3 regions of the Alteromonas sp. 5NW40-0090 genome follow, and region 3 is predicted to be linked to each of the others. Evidence: predicted binding sites of a transcription regulator. Region 3 holds the regulator's gene; each other region holds the start of a gene.
What was found. The regulator FliA, encoded in region 3, starts transcription of late flagellar genes. The targets are predictions, from matches to a motif close to CTAAAGNTNNNNNNNNNNNNGCCGATA.
Positions count from the first base shown of each region.

Region 1 (3,277 bases), on a different contig from region 3:
ATCAAAAAAATCCAGCCTCGTCGCTGCCCTAACAGTGGGGGCTTAAGTTTGTCGACAAGAGGAGACCATAAGAAGTTAAATGAGTAAGTGGCGAAGATGATGCCAAACAAACCAATAGCCGAACGCGATAACCCTTCATCCTTTAACCATGCTGATAATACCGAACCAATCATGATCCAAGGAAAGCCACTGGAAATGCCAAAAAGAAAAATGGTTAGGTAACGTTTGTCATTGAACGTTTTTAATGCAGTTAGCAATACTTCGACCTTTGGCGTTAACTCAAAAGTGTATTGAGCCATGAACCACGGTGTTTAGCAATAAAACTGTGAAGGCGGATTGTTATTATTAACTTGGTTAGGTAAGAGAGATTTAAGGGCGGATCCCCACGCAGTCTAGAGGACAATGCCCTAGGCCTTCAAGAAAATTGACGCAATTAGTAAGCTCATCAACAAGAAACTGATCTTTTGTCAATTTTTCTTCATTCCAATAATGCACTTGGTGAAGCAAATGCCAAAATACACGTTCCTTCTGCGTGTAAGGCTGTGTTAGCGTGCATTCAATTTGCCCCCATTCTTCCATACTATCCCAAAAGAATAGCTCGATCTCCTCGATCGGAAGCTCTCCCTGCCAAAATGCCCTCAAATAGAAACACAGCTGTTTCGCTTTGTTATCTACAAAATCCTGAACATTCACGAGTAACTCAACCGTCTTTGTCTGCTTAAATTAGTATAGTCCATTACTTGAATCCCATTGACTGCATTGACCCACTGTTCGCTCTATAGCGGGTAGGTAACTGTTTTGGGTACTAATTTAGCGTAATCTCAAGATGACGTAATTACCAGCCTAGATGCCGTGTCCAACCTATGGTGCTATTCGCAACCATCTGAATGTTAGGTGTTTTTTCAATTTCTTTTATACTAAAGGTTAAAGAATTATTTGGAATGATAACTTGCCTGTAGTGTAACTTCAGTTCATTTTTTGCTCTAACTTTCCTTTTCATAGTCGTGCTAGTCTCCCAGTCATTAAAGTTGCTGAGAGATAGGTCGAGCACTGGGAAGCTCGCTTTCGCTATAGTGTCAATTACTAAGTTGTTTGTAGTTTCCTCTGGCCAAAACGGCGAAATGGCAACAAAAGTGTCAGGCTGTAAGCTAGGTATTGTCTCTATGGAGGACAGGTAAGCGGTAGCAAGCATGCCCTGCGCGATGACCATGCGATAGCCTGTTCTATTCTGTAAATAATTGTCTAGGGCATTAAGCTGTAACGCTAAGGCTGTGGTCGATGTTTCAAAGTTGAGGTACTGCGTTAGTTGGTTACTTCTAGGGTGAATGACTTTCGCTGTATCAGTTAATGGCGAGGCTCCCTCTGTCAATATTTCGCTGTCCTGTTCACCATTGGGTTTGGCGGTGGTCGAACTTATGGGCATGTTGAAAGGGCTTATAACGACATTCCAGCCTTTTTCTGCAAGCATATTTGCTAAGCTATTTCCTTGCGCGAGGGTAAGGCTCGATGGAAAAGGCTCTGTGAGCACAATGGCAACCCCCAAGGGGAGAGGTGTTTTTGCCTCAACTTCAATAAGTGGCACTTCCATTTCGCCAACCATAAGCGCTTGTACTTCGCCTGGCAGATAAGCATTTTTTACATCCGTAAAAAAGTCGCAGTAAGCCTTTAAAGGCAATAGCGAAATCATAACTGCCAAGGTTAAAAGGAGAGCGTGCCTTTTCATAAAAAGTGGTTTGCCTTTAGCTATCACTTTGATACAGACAGCGCTGTCTGTATCAAATCAATTCATCAACCATATCGTTCTAATAAGCTTATCGGCAATGCGCTTTAAAACTATAATGAGGTCGTTTGGTAAAGCGGAGTAACGCGAAAATGCTACTCGACATTTTCCGCAAGCGGGTTGGGACGATACTGGCTAAAAGGGATAGTAGTTTGAAAGCGCAGCCAATGCCCACGTGTCGGGTGCGAAAAACTCAAGCTTTCAGCATGAAGCTGTAAACGAGGCGCCATGGATAACGCTTCTTCATGGGCATAGAGTCTATCCCCTAAAATAGGGTGGCCCAAAGCAAGCATATGCACGCGCAGTTGGTGAGAGCGACCGGTAATGGGGTAAAGGGCTACAAGAGAGTGAGGGCGCCCTTTTTCGTCCAGCGTGCGCTCTATTACGTCAAAGTGTGTCACGGCTTTCTTACCGCGCTCTAAGTCTACCATTTGCTTAGGCCTGTTCGGCCAGTCGCAAATGAGTGGAAGGTTAACCTCTCCGCTGTCCTGCTCTACATGTCCATGAACTCGGGCGAAGTAGCGCTTTTTAGTTTGACGTAATTCAAATTGTTTCGAGATATGGCGATGGCTATCTTTATTAAGCGCCAGCACCAAAATACCCGAGGTCGCCATGTCTAAGCGATGCACTACTGTGGCGGTGGGATACACACGGTTCACCCGGCTAATCAGCGAGTCGCGGTGCGCTAATGCTTTGCCCGGAACGCTCAATAGCCCGCTAGGTTTATGCGCAACCACCATGTCCTCATCTTGATACAAAATATCAAGATAAGGTGTCGTCGGTGGGTTATAAACAAAACTTGGGTTCGCCATTATGTTCTCGTTACTTCACAGTCGCTTTTGAATGTTAAACCTTTAGAGGTTACGGGTTATTTACCACAATACGAATGGCGTCCAGCTGAACATCTGCATCCTGAATAACTTTATCAAGGGCGTTCATTTGCGTTTCAATAAACTCAATTTCGCTGTCACGTACTGCTGGGTTACGCTTTTGAAGATCGCGCAAGCGCTGTATTTCTTCGTTAAGTGTGCTGTGCATACTGTTAAGTGCATCGTGTTGCTTTTGGTTAGCTTGCTGATGGGCAAGCTTACGCGCCTTTTCAATGGCAAGCTCAAGCGGCTGTTGTAAAGCTTTTAAAAGCTGAGCTGAGATCTTACGTCCAATCTTACGTTTAACGTCGAAGCTCAAGTCAGACGGATTGCCTTGCGCATCTAAACACACTCTAACCGGCGTTTGTGGTAAGAAGCGGCCTAGTTGAAGTGATTTAGGTGCTTGTGCCTGCAGCACAAATAACGCTTCAATCCAGTACGCGCCTTTTGGCAAAGAAGGCTCGGCAATGAAGCCCATGCTGCTTTTCCCGTGTACGTCAGTAAGCACTACGTCCATGGCGGTATGCACAAGCGGGTGGTCCCAACTTAAAAACTGCACGTTTTCTAGCGTGGTGGCAACACGGCGCTTGTAAGTAACTGTCATGCCTTCTGGGTCTAGACCTGGAAG
Region 1 is NZ_BAAJLT010000008.1:46,065-49,341, forward strand. Features, by position in the region: gene AC27KT_RS11175 (AmpG family muropeptide MFS transporter) at 1-299, opposite strand, end outside; gene AC27KT_RS11180 (hypothetical protein) at 370-693, opposite strand; gene AC27KT_RS11185 (DUF3530 family protein) at 836-1,723, opposite strand; gene rluA (bifunctional tRNA pseudouridine(32) synthase/23S rRNA pseudouridine(746) synthase RluA) at 1,876-2,592, opposite strand; gene rapA (RNA polymerase-associated protein RapA) at 2,642-3,277, opposite strand, start outside.
Region 1: the regulator FliA is predicted to act here: its motif matches at 1,813-1,839, upstream of AC27KT_RS11185 (DUF3530 family protein).

Region 2 (3,277 bases), on a different contig from region 3:
CCATTTATTCGACCATGCTCACTGCATTGAAGATATGCACTTTATGCTGCAGAAAGAAGTGGTAAACCGTCTGGCTGCTGGTCCTGGTTCTAAAAACTATGGCAGGCTTTCAGTGATGGCGCAGTATTACTGCCACGTTATTCCTGTATTAAATGTACCACCTGGTGCATTTAAGCCACCACCAAAGGTAGATTCTGCCGTTGTTAAGCTGGTTCCACATCAGGCTCCACCAGTAGATGTTGAGTCAGTTAGCACCCTTGAACGAGTCTGTGCACAAGCGTTTAATCAACGCCGAAAAACTATTCGTAACTCGCTAAAAGACAGCTTAAGTGAGGAAGAGATCCGTGAGTTAGAGATAGATCCAACTTCTCGTGCAGAAGTACTATCGCTTAACGATTTTGCCACTATCGCTAATGCTGTGTCGGCAAAAGAGCACCAACAAGAGCAGTAATTTCTCTATGGATGTACTAGATATAAAGGTGCGGGTGAAAACCCGACACCTTCCTGACCATCTTCCTTCTGACTCCAAACAGTTTGCGTTCGCTTACCACATTACGATTGAAAACAATAGTGAGCACACTGTGCAGCTACTCAGTCGCTATTGGAAAATAACTGACGCAAATGGTAAAGCCTCAGAGATTGAAGGTGATGGCGTGGTTGGAAAGCAGCCGATTATGAAAGCAGGTGAAAGTTTTGACTATACCAGCGGTGCAGTCATTGACACACCGGTTGGTAATATGGAAGGCTACTATGTAATGGAACTTGAAAGCGGCGAGCGCTTCCATGTTCCTATTAAGGTATTTCGTTTAGCCATTCCAAGCATTCTTCACTAAGGTTTCTATGTCGCAAGGTAACACCTATGTCATTGGCGATATCCAAGGCTGCTTTGATGGTCTTCGTCGGGCACTGGATAAAGTAAAGTTTGACGAGACAAACGATAAATTACTTGCCGTCGGAGATTTGGTTGCACGGGGAGAAGATTCGTTAAGCACCCTGCGCTTTTTGAGATCTCTCGGAAGTCAGTTTAGCAGTGTTTTAGGTAATCACGACCTCCACTTGCTTGCTGTAGTAAACGGTATCCGCAAAGCCAAAAAATCAGATAAGTTAGACCCACTTCTTAACGCTTCGGATTTAAATGAATTGGTTGACTGGCTCCGTCAGTTCCCTCTAGCGATGAAATTGGATGAAAACTCTGTGATGGTTCACGCAGGACTTTATCCTAAATGGTCTGTTGATGAGTGCGTCTCATTGAGTAATGAAGTTAGCAACACTCTGAAGTCACAAGATTATGCGGCGTTTTTGTCGCAGATGTATGGTAACAAACCAGATAGCTGGTCAGATAAATTAGAAGGAGAGCAACGCCTTCGTTTTATTGTAAATGCGTGTACGCGCATGCGCTTCGTACATACAGACGGCAGACTTGATTTCGATAATAAATCTCATCCCAGTGCGGTATCTCACTGCACCAATAGCACGTTAAAGCCATGGTTTGAAGTAGAGAATAAAAAGCTCAGTGGTGATCACCGGGTGGTATTTGGGCATTGGGCTGCATTGTCTGGTCAAACAAATAATTCTCAGTTTATAGGCTTGGATACGGGTTATGTCTGGGGACAAAGTATGACGCTATTCAACCTACATACTTCATCGCTCGTTAGCGTCTCGGCGTAATATCTCATTTCAACACATCATTGGGCTGGAAAAGCGCAAACGAGGAGACTTTTCTCCCACCCTTAACTGGTTGTACCAGTGAAAACATTAGCACTTAAGTGCTAATTAAAATAAACATTAAGTTATTGTAGCCGATACACTTACCTGTGATAGTAACGATGATGTTTCGTTATCCGCTCTCATTACCTGAGCAAATACGCTTATATAAGCGCTATATTTTGTTAGCTGAGACGGGTAATATCGTTAGGGATAAAAACAAAAAACACTCATCCAGGAGTTCCGATGAAATTAACGGTAGCCACACGCGTAATCGGGGGATTTGTAGCGATTAGTGCACTTCTAATCGTCATAAGTGTTGTTTCGCTATACAACCTCAATTCTATAGGCTCTGCAACAGAGGAAGTAAATGACGTTGCGCTTCCCACCGTAGCAGGCAGTAACGCATTAAAAGCAAGCTTTCTAAACATGGGACGACTGACCTTCGAAAGCTACATCGAAGAGGACTTAAATGATCTTAAAGATAAAAGAGCATCATTTAATTCTGCCAAAGACACCTTTGAGAGTGAATATAAAAAGTTAGCGCAAGCGGTAAGTAACGAGCCAGAGTTAAGAAGCACGCTTAATACTGTACGAGAATCTTATGAAGCGTATGTAACTAACGTGGAAGCGATGTACAAAAACCATCAAATGTACCTCGACCTGCGCAATAGTATTCAAGACCGACTTGGTGACGCGGAAGACAACGCCGACGATGCTTCTACTTACCTTTTAGACTTTTCAGACTTAGATGCGGTTCAAAGGGATCCTAACCTCAGACGTGCAGCTGAGATCGGTGGCCAGCTTGAGACTTCACTACTTTCCCTGTTAACCGTTTCATATGAATATATAAAGACCGAGACACTAATACGTTCGCAGACATTAGGCAACGAAGTTGATCTCGTCGTTGAAAAAGTGGTAACTCAGCTTAGTGAGATGGTTCAAACCGCCGGTGGTCGAGATGATTCAGGCACACTTGACGATATAAATGACTTGGTTAACGACGCCATCAATGCGATTAAAGCTAACGACGGCGTGGTGCAGCTTCATGTAGATCGCCTAGAGCGCAGAAATGACGCTGAACAGGCACTTAATGCTTCTGATGCAAACATTACGCAGGGGGTTGTAGCGCTTGAAAACCTTCTTAATCTTGCAGATAAAAAAGCATCTCACATAGAAAACCAGGTTAACGGTGCCATTACAACAGGTAATACTTTCGTCATCGTAGTCGTTATTATCTCTATTGCAGTAGCGGCCTTCATTGGATATGTAACCGTTCGCGCTATCACACGCCCACTTTATCGCGTAAATGAACTACTTACGGTTGCTTCATCAGGTGACCTTACACATCGTTTAGATGATTCTGCACAAGACGAATTTGGTCTTTTAGCCCGTAACTGTAATACACTTATTGGTAATTTGAAGGAACTTATCACCGCCATTAACGTTCGTGCAGAACAGTTGGCGGCAGCTTCAGAGCAAACGTCTGCGGTAACAGCGCAAACTACCCATTCAATCCAGGATCAAAAATCTCAAATTGGCCAAGTGGCAACAGCAACCACAGAAATGCACT
Region 2 is NZ_BAAJLT010000008.1:192,346-195,622, reverse strand. Features, by position in the region: gene rsmA (16S rRNA (adenine(1518)-N(6)/adenine(1519)-N(6))-dimethyltransferase RsmA) at 1-451, shown strand, start outside; gene apaG (Co2+/Mg2+ efflux protein ApaG) at 459-833, shown strand; gene AC27KT_RS11760 (symmetrical bis(5'-nucleosyl)-tetraphosphatase) at 841-1,668, shown strand; gene AC27KT_RS11755 (HAMP domain-containing methyl-accepting chemotaxis protein) at 1,951-3,277, shown strand, end outside.
Region 2: the regulator FliA is predicted to act here: its motif matches at 1,779-1,805, upstream of AC27KT_RS11755 (HAMP domain-containing methyl-accepting chemotaxis protein).

Region 3 (3,277 bases):
CAACGAGCTGTTCTTGTAATTGTTCAAGTATCTCTCCGGCCTCAACCAAAAAGTCCTGTAATATATCCTCGTCAACATCAAACGACATGCGCCCGCTCCCCTAAAAACCTAAGCTAGACAGAAGATCATCTACATCATCTTGACCTGAAACGACATCGTCCCGTTGGTCAGCATCAATGATTGGGCCTTCCGCCTCTACACCATCAACCTTATCGGCCTTAACGCTAGATGGTTTAGTGTGTTCTGTACCGTCGCGTTCCCCAAACATGGTAAGCATGTTTACAAGGCTATCTTCTACCTCTTTTACAAGGTCGATAACACGACGAATAACCTGCCCTGTTAAGTCTTGATAGCCCTGTGCCATCAACACTTCGGTAAGCAATTGTGTAAGTTTAGCTGACTGAGCCGAACCTTCTTCCAATAATTCGTCTAAGTCTGCGCATAAAGCCTTAAATTCACCAAGTTCGATTTGGCGATTCATAAGCTTCTTCCACTCTGGCATGACCTTTTCGATCCGCTCCGACAGCATTTCTGCTATCGGCATGCTCGCCTCAACGGCATCCATAGTAGTATTAGCAGCTTTTTCAGTTTCTTCAATTACGTAGGTAAGGCGGGACTGCGCATCAGGAATGTCATCTGTAGCTAAATTTTTGATGCGGTCGTCTATTTGAAAGTTATTTAACGCGTCGTGGAGTTGACGCGTCAATTTCCCTACTTCAGCAAACAACTCAACGTTTTCTTTCATTGAGACGGCTTCAAGTAGTGCGTTAGCTGAAGTCTTATCGCCTTCTTCAAGAAAAGCGACAAGTTGTTTTGCTTCCTCTAACGATATTGGAACGTTTACATTCGTTGACATCCAGTAAACCTCATTTATCTGGTGAGCGTCTGGATCAACCTAAACGTTCGAATATTTTATCTAATTTTTCTTTTAGTGTTGCTGCTGTGAACGGCTTTACAACGTAACCATTTACACCTGCTTGCGCCGCTGCAACGATTTGCTCTTTTTTCGCTTCCGCAGTAACCATAAGCACAGGCAAATGCTTAAGCTTATCGTCTGCTCTTATAGCGCGAAGCAAATCGATGCCCTGCATACCAGGCATATTCCAATCGGTCACAACAAAGTCGAAATCGCCCTGTTGTAACATAGGTAATGCAGTGCTTCCGTCATCCGCTTCCTGGATGTTGGCAAAACCCAAATCTTTTAGCAGGTTTTTGATGATTCGTCTCATGGTAGAAAAGTCATCGACCACGAGAATTTTCATGCTTTTGTCCAAAATAGCCTCCAGTGAGGGGTTAATTGTTATTAATCTCTATTCTTCGTCAGCTTGCCACGACTTCATTCGTGATTTGAGTTTTAACATGGCTTGACTATGAATTTGACTGACTCTCGACTCACTTACATCAAGAACTTCGCCTATTTCTCTTAAGTTTAGTTCTTCATCGTAATAAAGTGAAAGTACAATCGCTTCTCGCTCAGGTAATGTCGTAATTGCATGGGCAAGCGCTTTTTGAAAAGCACCCTGCATTAAATCTTCTAACGGTGCGTCACTGCCTCTACTTTGTTCAGTAGTAATAACATCTTCCGACACACCTAAATCTTCAATACCCACCAGCTTTCCGGCATTTACTTCATTAAGCATCTGGTGATAATCCTGCAAGCTTACGTTAAGCTTGTCAGCAATATCTGAATCTCGTGCATCGCGCCCTGTCTCGCTCTCTACTTGAGATATCGCTTCCGTTATGGCGCGGCCGTTACGGTGAACAGAACGCGGGGTCCAATCACCTTTTCGTATTTCGTCGAGCATGGCACCACGGATCCGAATTCCTGCGAAGGTTTCGAAACTTGCGCCTTTAGAGCCGTCAAAGTTTCGTGCGGCTTCTAGCAACCCAATCATGCCTGATTGGATAAGGTCATCAACAAGTACGCTGGCAGGCAGTCGCGCAATCAAATGATGCGCAATTCGCTTTACCAGAGGCGCATGTCTTTCGACTAACTGCGATTTATCTGTTTGTTGTTGATAAGCGGCTGCCTTGCTGTTCAACGCTGACTTCCTACGGCTTTTTCTGCAACTAATTGTTCAATGAAAAATTCTAAGTGGCCACCGGGCTGCGCTGGAATTGGCCACGTAAGTGCTTTACTTGCCAACTTAGTTATCGCTACTGCTGCCGGAGAGCCTGGAAAGGCGTCAACAATAGCCGTTTGCTTGCGCACCGCCTTGCGAATATTCTCGTCGAAGGGCACTGTCGCCACTAATTCTAGTGCAACATCGAGAAAACGCCCTGTCACTTTGCTTAATTTGCTAAATAATTCCTGACCTTCACGCACATCGCGAACCATATTGGCTACGACTTTGAAACGAAAAACACCGTGCTCGCGGTTAAGAATTTTTATTAGTGCGTAGGCATCTGTTAAAGATGTTGGCTCATCGCATACGACGACCATGATATCTTGTGAGGCCTTTGAGAAGCTTAATACCATATCTGATATGCCTGCTGCGGTGTCGACGATAAGCACATCTATCTGAGAGCGTAATTCGCTAAACGCTCTGATCAAACCAGCGTGTTGCGTTGGTGAAAGCTCTGCCATTGACTGCGTGCCCGATGTGGCAGGCGCAATCTTAATGCCGTGAGGACCGGTCACTAACACTTCGTCCAACGTACATTCTCCAGAGAGCACGTGAGATAGGTTTTTCTCAACCCTTAGCCCTAGCATAACATCTACGTTGGCAAGGCCAAGGTCGGCGTCAAGAACCATTACTCTCTTACCCTGCTTCGCCATCGCGATAGCAGTGTTGAGTGTAATGTTTGTTTTACCTACGCCACCTTTACCACCAGTGACGGCGATTACTTTGATTAACCGTGATTGCTTCATTTTTCTTAAGCTACTCGCTTGGTCGTCAATCATACTGCTTATGCTGTTTTAATTGCGTTGTTACCACTAGTATGATTCAAACCGTACTTTTTATAAAGCTTTGCAGCAGCGGAAACTAAAGATTTCGCTTCTGCAATCTTAATGTCTTCAGGCACTTTTTGGCCATCGGTGACATAACTAACCGGTAGTTGATATTCAACCGCTGCACTAAGTACCTCTCCTAAAGAGTAGCACTCATCTAACTTTGTGAAAATACAGCCACTTAGTTCAATATCATCATACGCTTGAATGATTCTCTGCAAAGCAGGATATTGCGTATTAGCTTGCGCTACCAAATATTTTTTAACTTTCGGCATTTGGCCATTGTCGAACTGCTTAATTTGCTTAATTAATCGACTATCACGC
Region 3 is NZ_BAAJLT010000001.1:384,621-387,897, forward strand. Features, by position in the region: gene AC27KT_RS01675 (chemotaxis protein CheA) at 1-88, opposite strand, end outside; gene AC27KT_RS01680 (protein phosphatase CheZ) at 101-856, opposite strand; gene cheY (chemotaxis response regulator CheY) at 891-1,274, opposite strand; gene AC27KT_RS01690 (RNA polymerase sigma factor FliA) at 1,311-2,042, opposite strand; gene AC27KT_RS01695 (MinD/ParA family protein) at 2,039-2,905, opposite strand; gene flhF (flagellar biosynthesis GTPase FlhF) at 2,911-3,277, opposite strand, start outside.